Regions from separate parts of the Crossiella sp. CA198 genome, predicted to be linked through region 3. Evidence: riboswitches for the same ligand, from Rfam matches in the RefSeq annotation. Region 3 holds a riboswitch; each other region holds the start of a gene.

Region 1 (6,175 bases), on a different contig from region 3:
CCAGGTGTCCGGCCACCCGGAACAGGTGACCCTCGAAAATCCCGTCGATCAGCTCGGCCAGGGTGACCGGCTCCGGTGCGCCGGGCAGGTGCAGGGTGTGCCAGCCGTGGCCGCCGTCGCCGCCCAGCCGGACCCGGTCCGGGTGCCACCAGCCCAGGCCGAGCGCCCAGGGCAGCACCGTGGCCTGACCGATCTTGATCGCGTACACCGACAGGGCGGTGCGCGCGGCCGCCGCTTCCACCCGGTGCGCGGTCGCCGCCAGCTCCGCCGCCACCAGCCCCAATGCCACCTCCGGGTCACCGGCGACCTGGGCGCAGGACAGCGTGTCCGGCGGGGCCGGGTCGCAGTGGATCCGGATCTCCGGGCAGGCGGCGGCCATCACTCCTTCGTGGCCAGGCCCGGTGTGCGAGACTTCTGCACTGATATCAGCACCGTCATCTGGAGTTGCGTTAGTGCCCACCTCACCCACCGTCGCCAACTGGGAACTCGGCCTCCGGCTGCGCGAGCACCGGGAGCTGACCGGTCTCACCGCGGTCGCCGCGGCCAAGGCCGCCCGGCTCACCCAGCCCTACGTCTCCGGGGTCGAGGGCGGGAAGCTGAAGATCACCGACGTGCGGTTGAAGGCGCTGGCCAAGGCCTACCGGCTCAGCGAGGAGTCCTATGCCGGACTCATCGAACTGCGCTCGGCCGCCGAGCAGCGGTCCTGGTGGCAGGGCTACGGCGGGCTGTTCAACGACGACACGCTGCGCTTCTTCGGCTACGAGCACGGCGCGGCCGCGATCCGCTCCTACGACGGCGGGCTGATCCCGGCCCTGTTGCAGACCGAGGATTACGCCCGCGCGGTGATCCGCGGCGCCGGGCCGAATATCCGGATGGCCGACGTCGAGCGGGTCCTGGAGGCCCGGCTGATCCGCCAGCACCGGCTGGACGGCCCGGACCCGTTGCGGCTGACCGCGGTGGTCACCGAGGCCGTGCTGCACCAGCAGGTCGGCGGCCGCGCGGTGCTGGCCGCGCAACTGCGGCACCTGGTCGCGATGGTGGAGCAACGACCGTCCACTGTGGACATCCGGCTGGTGCCGTTCACCGCGGAGGCCTTCCACGCCCTCGGCGGCGGCGGGTTCCACCTGCTGGAGTTCCCCAGTCCGCAGCTGCCCACGCTGCTGTGGCAGGAGACGGTGACCGCGACCTCGCTGATCGACCACCCGGTGCGGTTGCGCGAGTTCGACTCCGCCTTCGACCAGGCCCTGGAACGCGCGTTGAGCACGGCGGACTCGCTGCGCCTGATCCGCCAGTTCGCCAAGGAACTTGCGTAGGCAGCTCATACCGTCCCCGCGATGTCCACTGTGGACCGTCCGTCGGCCAGTTCCCTGAGCTGACCGCGCACGCCGAAGACCCCGGCGAGCAGGTCAGCGGTGAGGACTTCGACCGGCGGCCCGGCGGTCACCACCTTGCCCTCGTCGAGCACCACCAAGCGGTCGCAGTGCTCCACCGCCAGCCGCAGGTCGTGCAGGGTGAGCAGCACGGACAGCCCCTCGGTAGCACGGGCCCGCAGCAGTTCCAGCACGGCGAGCTGATGCCGCAGGTCGAGGTGGTTGGTCGGCTCGTCCAGCACCAGGATCCGGGGCTGCTGGGCGAGCGCGCGAGCGATGGAGACCCGCTGCCGCTCGCCGCCGGAGAGAGTGCGGACATCCCGGTCCCGCAAGGCTTCCAGGTCGGCCAGGGTGATCGCCTCGCCGACCGCGGCGTGGTCCTCGGCACGCAGTGACTCCAGCCAGCCGCGGTGGCAGGTGCGGCCCTGGGTGATCACCTCGGACACGGTCAGCGCGGCCGCGTGCTCGGGTTCCTGGGTGGTCGCGGCCAGTGTCCTGGCCAGCTCCCGCCGCCCGAACCCGGTCACCGGCCGCTCGTCCACCAGCACCGCGCCATCGGCCGGGGCCAGTGCGCGGTACAGCGTGCGCAGCAGCGAGGTCTTGCCGGAACCGTTGGGCCCCACCAGCCCCAGCACCTCACCGGCGCGCAGTTCGAGATCGACGCCGTCCACCACGATCCGCCCGCCCAGGGCCACCCGCACGCCCTCGGTGCGCACGCTCATGCCGCCCTCCCCCGCCGCCGGTACAGCATCACCAGGAACACCAGCCCGCCCACCGAGGAGGTGACCGCGCCGACCGGGATCTCCAGCGGCGCGATCACCACCCTGGCCAGCAGGTCCGCCCCGACCAGGAACACCCCGCCGAGCAGCGCGGCCACCGGCAGCAGCCGCCGGGCGTCCGCGCCGACCAGGAACGCGGCCGCCTGCGGGATGATCAGACCGACGAAGGCGATGCCGCCAGCCACCGTGACCGAGGTCCCGGCCAGCAGCGCGACCGCGATCAGGGCCAGCAACCGCAGCTTCTTCGGATCCACGCCGAGCGCGGCGGCCCCGTCGTCACCCGCGGAGAGCAGGTTGAGCCAGCGCCCGACCGCCATGCCCGCGGCCAGCGCCAGCACAAGCACCACCCCTGGCACGACCATGCTCCCCCAGCGGGCATCGCCGAGTCCGCCGCTGAGCCAGAACAACACCTGCTTGGCCTGATCGCCCTTGGCCGCCAGGAAGATCACCATCAGGATGCCCGCGCCGAAGATCTGTGCCACGCCGAGTCCGCCGAGCACCAGCGCGGTCACCGAACCGAACCGCCCGGCCACCGTGAGCACCAGCAGCAACGCCACCAGCGCGCCCAGGAAGGCCGCGATCGGCACGGTGGCCGCGCCGAGCACCCCGGCGCCGATGCCCAGCACCATGACCACGGCCACGAAGAACCCGGCCCCGGAGTTGACGCCCAGCAGGTACGGATCGGCCAGTGGGTTGCGGGTGACCACCTGGGCCACCGCCCCGGCCAGCGCGAGCGCCGCGCCGACCAGCACCGCCAGCACCACCCTGGGCAGCCGGGACTCGCGGATGATCGAGGCCCGCACCGGGGTCCAGTCGGCCTCGACCAGCCCGGGTGCGGCCCAGTGCAGCAGGATCCGCCAGACCTGGCCGACCGGCACCGCCACCGACCCGAAGGACAGGGCCAGGCTGGCGGCGCCGAGCAGCGCCAGGAAACCGAGTAGCAGGGTCAGGCCGAGGGGAACCCTGGTCACTTGGCCAGGTCCGGGTGCAGCCCGGCGGTGAGCGTGCGCAGCGCCGCGGGCAGCCGGATGCCTTCGATCAGGTCGGGCAGGGTGAGCGTGACGAACCGCTTGTTCCGTACCGCCGGGGTGCCCTTGGCCAGCGGATGTCCTTCGAGGAAGCGGCGTTTGGCGTCCACGCCGCCGTTGTCGCCGAGGTAGTCCACCAGCACGATCACCTCGGGCGCGCGGTCGCCGACCTGTTCCCAGCTGGCGTCGCCGAAGACCTTGGGCACGTCGGCGAAGATGTTGCGGCCGCCTGCCCGCTTGACCAGGTCGTTGCCCAGCCCGCGCCCGCCGACGGTGAACGGGGCCTGCTCGCCGCTGTCGTAGAAGAACACCGGCACCGCGGGCTTGTTCGCGGCGGCGACCTTGGCGGTCACCTCGTCCACGGCCTTGCTGGTCTCCCCGATCAGCTTGGTGGCCTGCTCGGTCGCGCCGAGCAGCCGGCCGAGCACGCCCAGGTCATCGGTGTAGGTGCCGATGGCCGCGGTGGCGTCCGGGCAGTTCTCCGAGAGCAGGAAGGTGCGGATCCCCTTGGCTTCCAGAGCGTCCCGGCCGCGGCCGTCCTTCTCGGCGAAGGCGCTGGCGTAGCCGCCGACCACCAGGTCCGGCTCGGTGCCGAGCAGCTGCTCCAGGGTCGGGTACTTCTGCGAGATGGTCTTGACCTTGGCGTAGTCGGTGGCGATGGCCGCGGGCACGTCCGGGGTGTCCGGGTAGGCGGTGCCCACGATCCGGTCGGTCACTCCCAGCGCCACCAGCACCTCGGTGGCGTGCTGGTTCATGCTCAGGATCCGCTGGGGCCGGCCGTCGAACTTCTGCGTCCGGCCGCAGTTGACGATCTCCTGCGCGGCCCCGGCCGGGGTTTGCGGGGCGGCCGCCGGGCTCCCACAAGCCGAGAACGACAGCGTGAGCACGCACACAGCGGCAAGCAACGACTTCTTCATGGACACCTTCCGCGAGCCTCGACGGAGTTCGGTGATCGCACCCTCGGCAGGTACTCGGGCTCACCGCGTGAAGCGGCCCACCGTTGCGGGTCAGCGCCGGATTTCGACCGGCTTCCCCTGCTTGAAGGCGAACATTCGGACTTCTGCCGCTGATGCTCACCCGGCAGGACAAGCCAGGTCAAACTGCCGACCCCAACTCGTGACCATGGCTTGTTGCAAGTAACTTGTAGTTGCACAGCACTCTCATGAACTGACTGCCATTCACATGGGGAGGCTCTTGATGGGCGCCTACGTCCTGCCCGATCTGGACTACGACTACTCCGCGCTCGCGCCGGCGATCAGCGGCGAGATCAACGAGCTGCACCACAGCAAGCACCACGCGGCCTACGTCAAGGGCACCAACGACACCCTGGACAAGATCGCCGAGGCCCGGGACAAGGGCGACTTCGGCTCGATCGTCGGCCTGGAGCACACCCTGGCCTTCAACCTGGCCGGACACGCCATGCACGTGGTGTGGTGGAAGATCCTCTCGCCCAACGGCGGAGACAAGCCCACCGGCGAACTCGCCGCCGCGATCGACGAGGAGTTCGGCTCCTTCGACAAGCTGCGCGCCCAGCTCAACGCCGTCTCCACCACCATCCAGGGCTCCGGCTGGGGCGTGCTCGCCTGGGACCCGATCGGCCAGCGGCTGATCACCCAGCAGCTCAAGGACCACCACTCCAACCTCTCGATCGCCACCACCCCCCTAGTCGTCTTCGACGTGTGGGAGCACGCCTACTACCTGCAGTACCGCAACGTGAAGGCCGACTACATCAACGCCCTGTGGAACATCGTGAACTGGGCCGAGGTCGGCAAGCGCTTCGAGGACGCCCGCGCGGGCAAGAACGGTCTGCTGCTGCCCTGATCGTTGCCCCAGAACTTCGGCGGTGGATGCTCCGACAAGTTGACGTCGCCGAAAGAGTGAGGCCCCGGACTCCTTACGGAGCCGGGGCCTCACTCTGTTCCCGAACTGACTGCCGCTCCCACCACGAAGCGGACAAGACTTAGGTTAGGCTTACTTCACTCCGTCGTCAAGCCCCGGCGGCGCACCCGAAAGCGTGACCATCGGCCGACCGGCCAGCGCATGCCGCCGCGACCTGCGAGAACGGCTCCGCACACGATTGCGGCCAGCAGGGACACGATCCCGCCCACCAGCAGCGGCGCCTGGCCGCCGAACTCCTGCGCGACCCAGCCCATCACCGGGCTGCCCAACGGGGTCCCACCCAGGAAGACCAGCATGTACAGGCCCATCACCCGGCCGCGCATGTCCGGCCGGACGGCCAGCTGGACGGTCGAGTTGGCCGTGGTTGTGAAGGTCATCACGGCGATGCCGGTGGGGATCAGCATCAGTCCCAGCGCGGTGAAGGTGGGCATCAGCCCGACCACGATCTCCAGGATCCCGAACACGATCGCGCCGCCGATCATCACCCGCAGCCGCGGCTTGCCCTTGGTGCTGCGCCGGGCGGCCAGCAGCGCGCCCAGGAAGGTGCCTGCCGCCAGCAGGGTGGAGAGCAGGCCGTAGCCGTCGGCGTCGCGCTGGAAGACGTTGCGCGCCACCACGGCCAGGGTGGTGCTGAAGTTGAGGCCGAAGGTGCTGACGAAGAACACCAGCACCATCAGCACGACCAGGTCCTTGCGGCCACGCACGTAACGCAGGCCCTCGCGCAGCTGGCCCTTGGCCCTGGGCACCGGCGTGCCGCGGTGCAGCTGGGCCGGGTTCATCAGGAACAGGCCGAGGATCACCGCGACGAAGGTGGCCGCGTTGAGCAGGAACACCCAGCCGGTGCCGATCAGGGTGATCAGCACACCGGCGATGGCCGGGCCGGTGATCCGGGCCAGGTTGAAGTTCATCGAGTTCAGCGCGACCGCGTTGGTCACCTGGTCCTTGCCGACCATCTCCACCACGAAGGACTGCCGCACCGGCGTCTCCACCGCGGTGAAACAGCCCAGCGCCAGGCAGAGCGCGTAGACGTGCCAGAGCTGCGCGGCGCCGGTGACCACCAGCAGGCCCAGCGCCAGCGCGCACAGGCCCATCGCGGTCT
Region 2 (6,175 bases), on a different contig from region 3:
ATTGATTCTTCGGGGCCGCCGACGTCGCGGCCGATCACCACGGGGGTGTCGGGGGAGCGGTGGGTCAGCAGGGTTTTCCTGGCTGATTCGACCTGCCAGGTTCGGGTGCGCGAGGCCGGGTTGTAGATCGCGATCACCAGGTCCGCGCTCGCCGCGGCGGCCAGGCGGGCCTCGATGATCTCCCACGGCTTGAGGCGGTCGGAGAGGGAGAGCACGCAGTAGTCGTGGCCCAGTGGCGCGCCGACCCGGCTGGCCACCGCGTGGGCGGCGGTAAGGCCGGGGAGCACTCGCACCGGGACTTCGGCGAACTGGTCTTCGCCCGCGACTTCCAGGACGGCGCTGGCCATCGCGAAGACGCCGGGGTCGCCGGAGGAGATGACCGCGACCCGGGAGCCGGATTTGGCCAGGTCCAGGGCGAAGGCGGCGCGTTCGGCCTCCACCCGGTTGTCCGAGGGGTGGCGGCGCTGACGCGGGTTGGGCGGGATCCGGTCCAGGTAGGGGCCGTAGCCGACGAGTTCGTCGGCGGTGGCGAGCGCGTCCTGTGCTTGGGGGGTCAGCCATTCGCGCCCGGCGGGGCCGAGGCCGACCACGACCACCTCACCCGGTCCCGTGGCGGACTCGGCGGGGGTGGAGTCGATGGTGCTGTGGGCCTGGCTGGGCAGCAGGGCCAGGGAGAAGTAGGGGACGCCTTCGGGGTCCACTTCGGACAGTGGCGCGACCCGCTGGCGGCCGGTGGTGGCCCGTTCCACGTACCAGGCGTCGTCCAGGCGGCCTGCCGCGTGCAGGGCCTCGCGTACCGAGGTGAAGGTGCGGCCCAGCTTCATGATCGCGGCCGAGTCGGTGGTGGCCAGCCATTCGGCCAGCTCCTCCTGCGGCAGCGTGCCGGGGAGGACGGTGAGCACCTCGTCGCGTTCGACCAGGGGGCGGCCGAGCACGGCGGCGGCGCCGCTGACCGAGGTCACCCCGGGCACCACCTCGGTCGGGAACCGGTGCGCGAGCCGTTTGTGCATGTGCATGTAGGAGCCGTAGAAGAACGGGTCCCCGGCGGCGAGCACCACGACGTCGCGTCCGGCGGAGAGGTGCGCGGCCAGGCGTTCGGCGCTCTCGGCGTAGAACTGGTCGATCTGACCCTGATAGTCCTCGCTGTCCTCGGTGGTCACCGGGTAGATCAGCTGTTCCTCGATCTGGCCGGGCCGCAGGTAGGGCTCGGCGATGCCGCGGGCGATGCTGCGCCCGTGCCGCGCGCTGTGGAAGACCACCACGTCCGCCGCGCCGATCAGCCGGGCCGCCTTGACCGTCACCAGCTCCGGATCGCCGGGGCCGAGCCCGACGCCGTACAGCCGTCCCAGATCACTCACTCTTCGTCACTCGCAATCGCGTTGATCGCGGCGGCGGTCATCGCGCTGCCGCCCCGCCTGCCCCGCACCACCAGGTATTCCAGGCCCAGACCGTTGGCGGCCAGGGCTTCCTTCGATTCGGCCGCGCCGATGAACCCCACCGGGATGCCCAGCACCGCGGCGGGCTTTGGCGCGCCACCGGCGATCATCTCCAGCAGGTGGAACAGCGCGGTCGGCGCGTTGCCGATCGCCACCACCGCGCCGCCGAGCTTGTCCCGCAACAGTTCCAGGGCCGCCACACTGCGCGTGTTGCCCATCGACGCGGCCAGTTCCGGCACCCGCGGATCACCCAGGAAGCACAGCACCTCGTTGTCCGCGGGCAGGCGACGGCGGGTCACCCCGGCCGCGACCATGGTGGCGTCACACAGGATCGGCGCCCCGGCCTCCAGCGCGGCGCGGGCCGAGGCCACCACGCCGGGGGAGTGGCCGATATCGGCCACCAGGTCGACCATGCCGCAGGCGTGGATCATCCGCACCGCCACCCGGGCCACATCCGGGGGCAGTCCGGCCAGGTCGGCCTCGGCGCGGATGGTGGCGAAGGAGCGGCGGTAGATCTCCTTGCCGTCCTTGATGTACTCGGTCACTGCTGCTTCCTCCGGGCCGCGTCGATCGCCGCGGCCGTGTCCTCGTGCGGTTGTCCGTCGATCAGGTAGCCGTCCGCGGTGGCCAGCACGTCGATCGCGCCGCGCGGCCGTCCGCATCGCCGGGAGCAGCCCGACCAGTGCACCGGCCCGCCGGGCAACCCGAGGTGGCGCACGGCGTCGGCGCGCACATCGGCCAGGGATTTGGCGCAGCCGGGGCGGCCGGTGCAGGCGGTGACCGCGTGCCAGGGTGAGTCCGGATCGGTGATCAGCCCGTGCCCCAAGGTGATCGTCCGCGGCAGCACCAGACCGCGCCACGGTGTGAGCCGAACCTGCTCCACCGCGAGCAGGGCGCCGGACTGGTCCGGGTCCAACCGCCCCAGCGGCGCGCCCACGACCAGGCGCCCGTCCGGCAGCGGGCCGGGGGGCAGCGGCACTGATCCGCGCACCGCCAGCCGCTCCGTGGACACCGGTCCGCCCAGCCGTCGAGTGATCTCCGCGACACCGCCGTCGATCTCGGCCAGTCGCCAGGCCGTGCCGCCGTGCTCGGCCCGCAGCGCCAGGAATTCCAGGGCCGCCCGCAGCACCGCGTCCACCGGGTCGGCCACCCGCAGCCCTGAATCGGCCCCGGCCAGCGACAACGCCCAGGAAGAGCCAACCAGGTCCAGGCCGATATCCGCACCCAGCCCGCTCACCACGCCGCCGTCGTCCACGGCCACCAGGAACCGCCCCGGCAACCCGGCCAGTTCCGGCCGCGAACACAACGCGGCGTCGATCGCGTCCACCAGGTCCTGGTTGTCCGCCAGCGGCGCGGCCACGATGTTCCGCATCCGCTCATGGGTCAGCGAGGGCAGCAGCCCGGCCTCGGCCAGCCGCGCCCCCAACTCGACCTCAGCCCCGGCCGCCAGTCCTCTGAGCTGCACATTCGCCCGCGAGGTCAGCTCAAGCGACCCGTCGCCCAGCTCGATCGCGGCCGTTCGCAGCACCGCCAGCCGCGCCCTGGAGAGCGTGCCGCCCGATACCCGGACCCGGGCCAGGCCGCCATCGGCCGCCGGGTGCACCTCGATCGCGCCGGGACAGGCGTCCGGGCGCTGGCGATGTGGCGAAGCGGGCACCCGCGGGATGCTACGCGGCAGGTAGGGTCGCCTCGAACGGTGAACCACGGAGGAAGCCGGTGTGAGTCCGGCGCGGTCCCGCCACTGTCACCGGGTGCGAGCCCGGGAGCCAGACACTCCGCTCACCGTCCCCGACCGTCATGGGGCGCGGACCCCGAGGGATGTGGAGCCACGCGTGATCCTGCTGCTGTCGACCTCTGACACCGACCTGCTCTCCGCCCGCGCCGGCGAGGCCGATTACCGGCTCGGCAACCCGGCCCGGCTGCTCGTGGACGACCTGCCCGCCCTGGTCGAGGGCGTGGACCTGGTCGTGGTGCGCATCCTCGGCGGCCGCCGGATGTGGGAAGAGGGCCTGGACTGGCTGCTCGCCGGACCCCGGCCCGTCGTCGTGCTCGGCGGCGAACAGGCCCCGGACGCCCAGCTGATGGAGCTGTCCACGGTGCCTGGCGGCGTCTGCGCCGAGGCGCACGCCTACCTCGCGCACGGCGGCCCGGCCAACCTGGCCGAACTGCACAACTTCCTCTCCGACACCGTGCTGCTCACCGGTCTCGGCTTCGCCGCGCCGCAGCCCACCCCCACCTGGGGCGTGCTGGAGCGCACCGCCCGCACCACCAGCGGACCGGTGGTCGCGGTGCTCTACTACCGGGCCCACCACGTGGCCGGGAACACCGCCTTCGTCGAGGCGCTCAGCAGCGCGATCGAGGACGCGGGCGGCCAGGCGCTGCCGGTGTTCTGCTCCTCGCTGCGCACCGCCGAACCCGCACTGCTCACCGAACTCGGCAAGGCCGATGCCCTGGTCGTCACCGTGCTGGCCGCCGGGGGCACCAAACCGGCCGCCGCCTCCGCCGGTGGCGAGGACGACGCCTGGGACGTCGGCGCGCTGGCCGCGCTGGATGTGCCGATCCTGCAAGGACTCTGCCTCACCTCCAGCCGGGAGAGCTGGGCGGCCAACGACGACGGACTGTCCCCTTTGGACACCGCGACCCAGGTGGCCATCCCCGAGTTCGACGGCCGGATCATCACCGTCCCGTTCTCCTTCAAGGAGATCGACCCGGACGGCCTCACCGTGTACGTGGCCGACCCGGAACGCGCCGCCCGGGTCGCCGGGATCGCGGTCAAGCACGCCCAGTTGCGGCACATCCCGGCCGCCGACCGGCGGATCGCGCTGATGCTCTCGGCCTACCCGACCAAGCACTCCCGGATCGGCAACGCGGTCGGCCTGGACACCCCGGCCAGCGTGGTCAAACTGCTGGCCGCGTTGCGGGACAACGGTTATGACATCGGCCCGGCCGAAGGCGAGGGCGCCCTGCCCGGCGTGGCCAAGCTGGACGGTGACGCGCTGATCCACGCGCTGATCGCCGCCGGTGGCCAGGACGAGAACTGGCTCACCGAGACCCAGCTCTCCGGCAACCCGGTGCGGATCAGCGCCGCCAGGTACCGCGAGTTCTACGACACCCTGCCCGCCGACTTCCGCGCGGAACTCGAAGGCCACTGGGGTCCGGCGCCCGGCGAACTGTTCGTGGACCGTAGCCAGGATCCCGAGGGCGAGATCGTCCTCGCGGCGCTGACCGCGGGCAACGTGGTCGTCATGGTGCAGCCGCCGCGCGGCTTCGGCGAGAACCCGATCGCCATCTACCACGACCCGGACCTGCCGCCCAGCCACCACTACCTGGCCGCCTACCGCTGGCTGGCCCAGGAGTTCGGCGCGCACGCCATGGTGCACGTGGGCAAGCACGGCAACCTGGAATGGCTGCCCGGCAAGACCGTCGGCATGTCCGCCAGTTGCGGCACCGACGCGGCGCTGGGCGATATCCCGCTGATCTACCCGTTCCTGGTCAACGACCCCGGCGAGGGCACCCAGGCCAAGCGCCGGGCGCACGCCACCCTGGTCGACCACCTGGTGCCGCCGATGACCCGCGCGGACAGCTACGGCGACATCGCCCGGCTGGAACAACTCCTGGACGAGCACGCCAACATCGCCGCCATGGACCCGGCCAAACTCCCGGCCATCCGGGCGCAGATCTGGACCCTCATCCAGGCCGCCAAACTCGACCACGACCTGGGCCTGGACGACCGGCCGCACGACGCGGAGTTCGACGACTTCCTGCTGCACGTGGACGGCTGGCTGTGCGAGGTCAAGGACGTGCAGATCCGGGACGGCCTGCACATCCTGGGCGCCGCGCCCGAGGGCGAGGCCCGGATCAACCTGGTGCTGGCCATGATCCAGGCCCGGCAGATGTGGGCCGGACAGGTCGCCGCGCTGCCCGGCATCCGGGAAGCCCTGGGGCTCAACGAGGACGGCTCCGCCTCCCGCACCGACACCGACGCGATCGAGGCCAAGGCCCGCGAACTGGTCACCGCGATGGACGCGGGCGGCTGGGTCCAGGGCAGCGCCACCGAGGTGGTGCGTTCGGTGCTGGACAAGGACAACGAGGACGTCGCCAAGGTCCTCGAATTCGCCGCCGCCGAGGTGGTGCCCCGGCTGGCCCGCACCACCGACGAACTCGGCCACCTGCTGCACGCCCTGGACGGCGGCTACGTGCCTGCCGGGCCGAGCGGATCACCGTTGCGCGGCCTGGTGAACGTGCTGCCCACCGGCCGCAACTTCTACTCCGTGGACCCGAAGGCCGTGCCCAGCAGGCTCGCCTGGGAGACCGGGCAGGCCATGGCCGACTCGCTGCTGGACCGCTACCGCAAGGACACCGGCGAATGGCCGCCCTCGGTCGGACTGTCCGTATGGGGCACCAGCGCCATGCGCACCGCGGGGGACGACATCGCCGAGGTCCTCGCGCTGCTGGGCGTGCGGCCGGTGTGGGACGACCAGTCTCGCCGGGTCACCGGGCTTGAGGTGATCGGCCTGGCCGAGCTGGGCCGCCCGCGGATCGACGTCACGGTGCGCATCTCCGGGTTCTTCCGGGACGCCTTCCCGCACGTGGTCGCCCTGCTCGACGACGCCGTCCGGCTGGTCGCCGCCCTGGACGAACCGGCCGAGCAGAACTTCGTGCGCGCGCACGCCGAGGCGGACAAGGCCGAGCACGGCGACGACCGCCGCGCCACCATGCGCATCTTCGGCTCCAAGCCG
Region 3 (6,175 bases):
CGGTGAACCCATGATGGGGGTCGGCGATGCGGGCGGCCTGACTGAGCCGGAGCAGGATCTCGGGTGGGTTGGCCTTGGTGAGCTTGTCGAGGTAGGCGGTTTCGCGGGCGAGCCGGTCGGTGATCGCGGGCCGGAGTTCGGCCAGATCGGCGTGGCCGCCGGTGACGAGCAGGCGGACCAGCTCGTCGAGTGCGGACTGGGGGAGGGCCAGTAGTGGTTCGTCCGAGGCACGGTCGTCCACCAGCGTGGTCAGCGCGGATCGGCGGAGGTCTGGTTGCCCGCCCGCGTCGGCGAAGGCCGCGAAGGCCACCGCGGTTTCGGCATCGAGGTCGCCGACGTTGCCGAATCCGGCTGCCACCTGCTCGGCCAGGAAGCTGACTTCCTGGTCGCCGTGGCGGGCGTAGGCGTTGAGCAGTGGCGCGACCATCGGGCTGGCTTCGAGCACCAGCGGGTCCAGCCCGACGGCGGAGTCGGTGATGACGGCCAGCCAGCTGGGGTCGAAGCGGACCAGGAAATCGATGATCGTCGCCGCCTGGGCACGGGACATGTTGGTGAGCTGCTCAGGGTGGATCTGGTGGCGTGGGGTGATAAACAGGCCCGGAGTGCGTTGCAGGATATCGATGGCCGCATAAACGTGTTCCGAAGGCAAACCGATTCGATCCGGGAGCCAGTCGGCGTTGTGCAGTTCGGCCGGATCGCGGCGGCCACGCAGCACGGCGAACTCCTGTGGCAGGGCGACTCCGGCCACGGCGAGATTCGACTCCGCGTACTCCAGGCCGGTTGGCCCCAGGATCGCCTTTCCGGCCAGGCCGATGGTCAGGTGGTCGGCCAGCGCCTCCGCGCTCCGGAGCACCAGGTCCAGTCGATGGTCGGCGATGTCGTTGCCTGCCACCGGCCACAGGGACAGGGTCACCGTCGAGTCGAACCGGATGGCGGTGAGCAGCGAGGCGAGCATGCCCAGGGCTTCCAGGGAGAACCAGGCACGCCACAGGTGGGTCAGGCGATCCCAGGTGCCGTGGTAGAGGTCGGGCGGCCCGATCCGCTGCTCGTGCAGTTCATAGTGGTCGTCCGCGAGCGCGGCGCGGAGAACCACCAGGTTCAGGCTGTAGGTGGCCTGCTGGGCCAGCAGGGCGTTGCGGGGATAGGGATCGCCGTCGTGCCGGGCGGTGTAGGCGAGGGCGTCCGGGCTGTAGACGATCGCGCGCAGCTGGTGGTGCAGGATGCGGTCCAGGGCTTCGGCGTCTACGCGGCCGCGGGCCCATTCCCGTAGCAGGCGGACCATTTGCGGGCGGCTGTGCAGGGGGACGTGTTTCAGGCAGGCGAACCACTGCGGGGACAGGGTTGCCAGGTGTGCGTCCAGGGCACCGCGCAGGGCTTCGTCGCCGGAGAGCTTGGCAACCGTGGTGGTCTCGCGGATCACTTGGCGGAGCAGGAAGTCCGCGACCAGGAACTCGCCGAAGGTGTTGTGCAGGAACTCGTATGCCTTGGCGTCGTTGACCTGGCCGCGGGATTCGTGGATGAAGAAGAAGCTGCCCACCAGCAGCTCGGCCTGGGTCAGTCGGCGACCGGGGCCTTCCGGAGCGCGGGCCTTGGTGAAGTAGGCGAGATCGGCGTCCAGTTCGGTGCTCAGGATGTGCACGGCCTGGCGGTTGAACATGCCGATCGCTGCCACGCCAAGGCGATTCAGCTCGGCGGTGACATTGGGGGCAGGGTCGGTGGCATCTTTGCGGCGTTCGCGGCGGATGAACTCGGTGAGCAGGCTGTGGTACAGCTCGGTGCGTTCCAGATTTTCCGCGTCTGCCAAGGGTTTCACCGTGGCGTCGTAGATGGCGAGCATGAGTAGCAGCAGGGGTTGCTCAGCCAGTTCCAGCAGGGCATGCGACTCCGGAACGGTGAAAGGGCGGGCGTTGTGCGTGTTCCAGGTGTCGGCCCAGAGTTCTTGGCGGGGGCGGTCGAATTCCAGGAGGCGGATGACCGTGGTGTCGGCGGGGAGGGTGGCCTTGTCGATCAGGGTGATGCGGCTGGTGATCAGGATGCGGACCGGGCGGCCGAGCATGGCCTCGCGGGATTGGAAGTTGGCGGCCCGCATCAGGTAGTCGGCGAAGACTTTCCCGTTGGCCTGCAACAGTTCATCGTAGCCGTCCAGGATGATCAGGGGTGGACTGTCCGCGCGGGACTTGGCGAACTCCGACCAGTTGACAACGCGGCCGGTGTCTCGTTTGATCTGGGTTTCGAGTTGGTCCTGGAAGTCGGTTTCCGGGTTGATGTCCCGGAGTTCGATCCGGACGGCGGTGAAGGCGGGGGCGGCCAGTCGGGCGGCGAGCACCTCGGTCAGTAGGGACTTGCCTGAGCCGGGGTGACCAAGTACGAGCAGTGGGGTTTGGGTGCTGTAGGGGGAATGCAGGAACTCCAGCAGGAAATCGCCGAGGTCTTCCCTGATCGGGAGGTCGGTCCAGCGGGGCTCGTGTTCGAGGTTGGCCTCCGCGGACAGGTTGCGGATCACCTTGAACGCCTGGGGGATGAAGGCGTCCTGCTTGGCCGGGAACACCAGGCCGTCGGCCTGGGCGTGGTCGCCGAAGACCGGGTCGGCGAGGCGGTGACCGTACACAGTGGACAGATCAGCGGCGGTGGCGTCGCTCTGTGCGCCGGGGTGCAGTTCGGCGATCCGGTCCGCGAGGTCCTGGAGGCCGCGGTCGATGCGGTGCTGGTCCTGGCGGCCTACCCAGGCGGTGAAATCGGGGCTGTCGCGCAGCAGTTCGAGATATTGAGCCTGGTAGACCTCCTCGGCCGCCCTGCCTGCGGACTCGACGGCCTCGGTCAGATCGCGTTCCCGGAACTGGTAGTTGAGGCCCGCGGCGAAGAGCTGGAATCGACTGGCCAGGGCGAGGTAGAGGGTCCGCCGGTGCGTGGTCTCGCTGTGCACCGGATGGGGCAGCACGACCGGGCTGTCGATCAACGCCCGGTCGGGGAGCATGTGGATCTTTTCCGCGTCGGTCAGCGCGAACGCGGCCATGAGGTCCGGCGCGTGGCGGTCCAGGGCAGTGAAGAAGGCGGTGTAGGTGAGGAGGCAGTGGGCGGCGGCCATGCGGCGGGAGCGGTCCAGGAAATCGCCAGCGTCGCGGTTGAGGAGTTTCTTGGCAGCTGCCTGGCCGAGTTTGGTGATTTCGTTTTTTGCGCCCAGCAAGGACAGGGTCTCCCTGGCGATGGTGACGCCGGAGACCAGCAGGATCACCCCGGCCAGTTTGTCCACCGCCTCAATGAGTTTGCTGTCCTGGACGCGGCCCTGTTTCACCACCTTCTGGACCTGCTGGAAGGTGATCGCGGTCACGATGTCCTGCCCCATGCGAACAGTGTCGCGGGCTGCCGCCGAAGAGTTACCGCGGGTAGGGTCGGAAGCGCTGATGGTTCGCCACGGGTCCCGAAACGGGGTTTGTGGCGTCGTAAGAGGGAACCCGGTGGAAGTCCGGGACTGCCCCGCAGCGGTTAGCGGGAACGACCGCCGTCATCGCACTGGACGCACACCGCGTCTGGGAAGCGACGGCCAGTAGGAGCCTGAGCCCAGGCCTGCCCGCGAGTCCGAAGACCTGCCATCGGCCGTGCCAGCCACCTGGGCAGGCACGTTCCCGGTTCGGCCACGAGGGATGGCCGTGGGGCGCCCAGCCGTCGCGCACGGACTGGTTGCCGCGCGTTCGAATCCCTTTCCCGGACCGGAATGTCGTTCTCGAGGGAAGAAGGACGTCTCAGCATGACCACTGATCGAGCGACCGTGTCCGCGACCATCCTGGACTACCCGCGGATCGGGCCGAACCGCGAGTTGAAGCGGGTCATCGAGGGCTACTGGGCCGGTCGGGTCAGCGCCGCCGACCTGGACGAGACCACCACCAGGCTGCGGCTGGACACGCTCACCGAACTGCACCGGGCCGGGCTGGACGAGGTGCCCACCGGCACCCAATCCCGCTACGACCACGTGCTGGACACCGCCGTGCTGCTCGGCGCGGTGCCGCCGCGGCACCTGCGCGCAGGCGAGGACCCCCTGGACACCTACTTCGCGATGGCGCGCGGGCGGCCCGAGGCCCCGGCGCTGGAGATGACCAAGTGGTTCGGCACCAACTACCACTACCTGGTGCCCGAGATCGGGCCGGACACACCCATCGCGCTGCGTGGCGACAAGCCGGTGCGGCAGTATCGGGAGGCCGTGGACCTGGGCATTCCGGGTCGGCCGGTGCTGCTCGGACCGGTGACCTTCCTGCTGCTGTCCGCCGCGGCCGCGGACGCGCCCGCCGGGTTCGACCCACTGGACCGGCTCGATGACGTGCTGGCGGCCTACCGCGAGCTGCTCGGTCAGCTGGCAGCGGCCGGGGCCGGGCACGTCCAGCTCGACGAGCCGTCACTGGTCACCGACCTCACCCAGGCCCAGCTCGACGCGTTCACCAGTGCTTACGCCTACCTGGCCGAATCGCCCGCGCGGCCTGAGCTGTGGGTGCAGACCTACTACGGGTTCCCCGCGCCCGCCGCGCTGACCACCCTGGCCGGGCTGCCGGTGCACACCGTGGGCCTGGACTTCTCCGGCGCGGCCGCCGAGGACCTGCCCGCGGCGGTCGGCGAGGCCGGTCTGCGCGGCAAGCGGCTGGCCGCGGGGCTGGTCGACGGGCGCAACGTGTGGCGCACCGACCTGCGCCGGGCGCTGGCCACCGCGACCGTGCTCGCCGGGATGGCCGCCGAGGTCGTGGTGACCGCGGGCAGTCCGCTGCTGCACGTGCCGGTCGACCTGGCCGTGGAGGACGAACTCCCCGCGGAACTGGTGCGGCGGCTGGCCTTCGCCAAGCAGAAGGTGGCCGAGGTGGTGGCCATCGCCCGCGGTCTGCGCGAAGGCACCCCGGCGATCGCCGAACAGCTCTCCGCCAGCGATCTGCTGCACCGCACCCCGGTGCGCCAGGACGCCGCGTTGCGCGCCCGGATCGCCGGACTGTCCGAACAGGACGAACTGCGACCCGCGCCCGCCGAGGAGCGATTCGCGTTGCAGCGCAAGGAACTCGGGCTGCCACAGTTGCCCACCACCACGATCGGCTCGTTCCCGCAGACCGCCGAACTACGCAAGGCCCGTGCCGGGCACCGCAAGGGCGAGCTGAGCGAGCACGACTACCACGCGGTGCTGCGCGCCGAAGTGGACAAAGTCGTTGCGCTGCAGGAGGAACTCGACCTGGACGTGCTCGTGCACGGCGAGCCCGAGCGCACCGACATGGTCGAGTACTTCGCCGAGAGACTGGACGGGTTCGCCGTCACCAAGCTCGGCTGGGTGCAGTCCTACGGCACCCGCTGCGCCCGCCCGCCGATCGTGCACAGTGACGTCACCCGGCCCGCGCCGATGACGGTGGAGTACGCCGCCTACGCCCAGTCCCGCACCACCCGCCCGGTCAAGGGCATGCTCACCGGCCCGGTCACCCTGCTGCAGTGGGCTTTCGTGCGGACCGACCAGCCGCGCGCGGACACCGCTGACCAGGTCGCGCTGGCCCTGCGGGACGAGGTCGCCGACCTGGAGGCCGCCGGCCTGCGGGTGATCCAGGTGGACGAACCCGGTCTGCTGGAAGGCGTGCCACTGCGGGCCGAGCACCGCGCCGACTACCTCCAGTGGTCGGTGCGGGCGTTCCGGCTGGCCACCGCGGGCGCGCAGGCGGCGACCCAGGTGCACACGCACGTCTGCTACGCCGAACTGGCCACCGTGGTCGAGGCCGTCCGCGCACTGGACGTGGACGTGATCAGCATCGAATCAGCCCGCTCCGGCGGGGCGGCCGCGGCCGTCGGCGCACTCACCAGCGGCGTCGGTCCCGGCGTGTTCGACGTGCACTCGCCGGTGGTGCCCGAGGTCGCCGAACAGGCCGCCCAGCTGCGCCGCGCCCTGCGCTGGCTGCCCGCCGAGCGGGTCTGGGTGAACCCGGACTGCGGGCTCAAGACCCGCGGCTACGCCGAGGTCAGGCCGGCGCTGCGGGTGATGGTCGAGGCCGCGCGCACGGTCCGCGCGGAGATCACCGGCTGAGTCCGTCCGGAGTGGACCCGCACTGGAAGAAGTACCGTGATGCGGTCCGGGTCCACTCTGCCGGTGCATGGACCCCGGCGGGCTTGCCTCATTACGGTGGCTCCCGACCAGGCCACACGGGATACAAAGGGGTCAGGATGG

What was found. Region 3 has a riboswitch for cobalamin ahead of metE (5-methyltetrahydropteroyltriglutamate--homocysteine S-methyltransferase). Riboswitches for the same ligand answer to the same signal wherever they lie in the genome.
Positions count from the first base shown of each region.
Region 1: linked by a shared signal. The riboswitch ahead of ACTOWY_RS12220 (ABC transporter substrate-binding protein) and the one ahead of metE (5-methyltetrahydropteroyltriglutamate--homocysteine S-methyltransferase) in region 3 are both predicted to bind cobalamin.
Region 2: linked by a shared signal. The riboswitch ahead of cobN (cobaltochelatase subunit CobN) and the one ahead of metE (5-methyltetrahydropteroyltriglutamate--homocysteine S-methyltransferase) in region 3 are both predicted to bind cobalamin.

Region 1 is NZ_JBQJIM010000006.1:222,382-228,556, forward strand. It holds gene ACTOWY_RS12200 (hypothetical protein) at 1-379, opposite strand, end outside; gene ACTOWY_RS12205 (Scr1 family TA system antitoxin-like transcriptional regulator) at 453-1,313, shown strand; gene ACTOWY_RS12210 (ABC transporter ATP-binding protein) at 1,319-2,092, opposite strand; gene ACTOWY_RS12215 (FecCD family ABC transporter permease) at 2,089-3,120, opposite strand; gene ACTOWY_RS12220 (ABC transporter substrate-binding protein) at 3,117-4,094, opposite strand; cobalamin riboswitch at 4,123-4,260, opposite strand; gene ACTOWY_RS12225 (superoxide dismutase) at 4,375-4,998, shown strand; gene ACTOWY_RS12230 (MFS transporter) at 5,154-6,175, opposite strand, start outside.
Region 2 is NZ_JBQJIM010000043.1:998-7,172, forward strand. It holds gene ACTOWY_RS41720 (precorrin-2 C(20)-methyltransferase) at 1-1,358, opposite strand, end outside; gene ACTOWY_RS41725 (precorrin-8X methylmutase) at 1,355-1,981, opposite strand; gene ACTOWY_RS41730 (hypothetical protein) at 1,978-3,093, opposite strand; cobalamin riboswitch at 3,100-3,233, shown strand; gene cobN (cobaltochelatase subunit CobN) at 3,269-6,175, shown strand, end outside.
Region 3 is NZ_JBQJIM010000042.1:18,680-24,854, reverse strand. It holds gene ACTOWY_RS41570 (NACHT domain-containing protein) at 1-3,343, opposite strand, end outside; cobalamin riboswitch at 3,399-3,594, shown strand; gene metE (5-methyltetrahydropteroyltriglutamate--homocysteine S-methyltransferase) at 3,746-6,034, shown strand.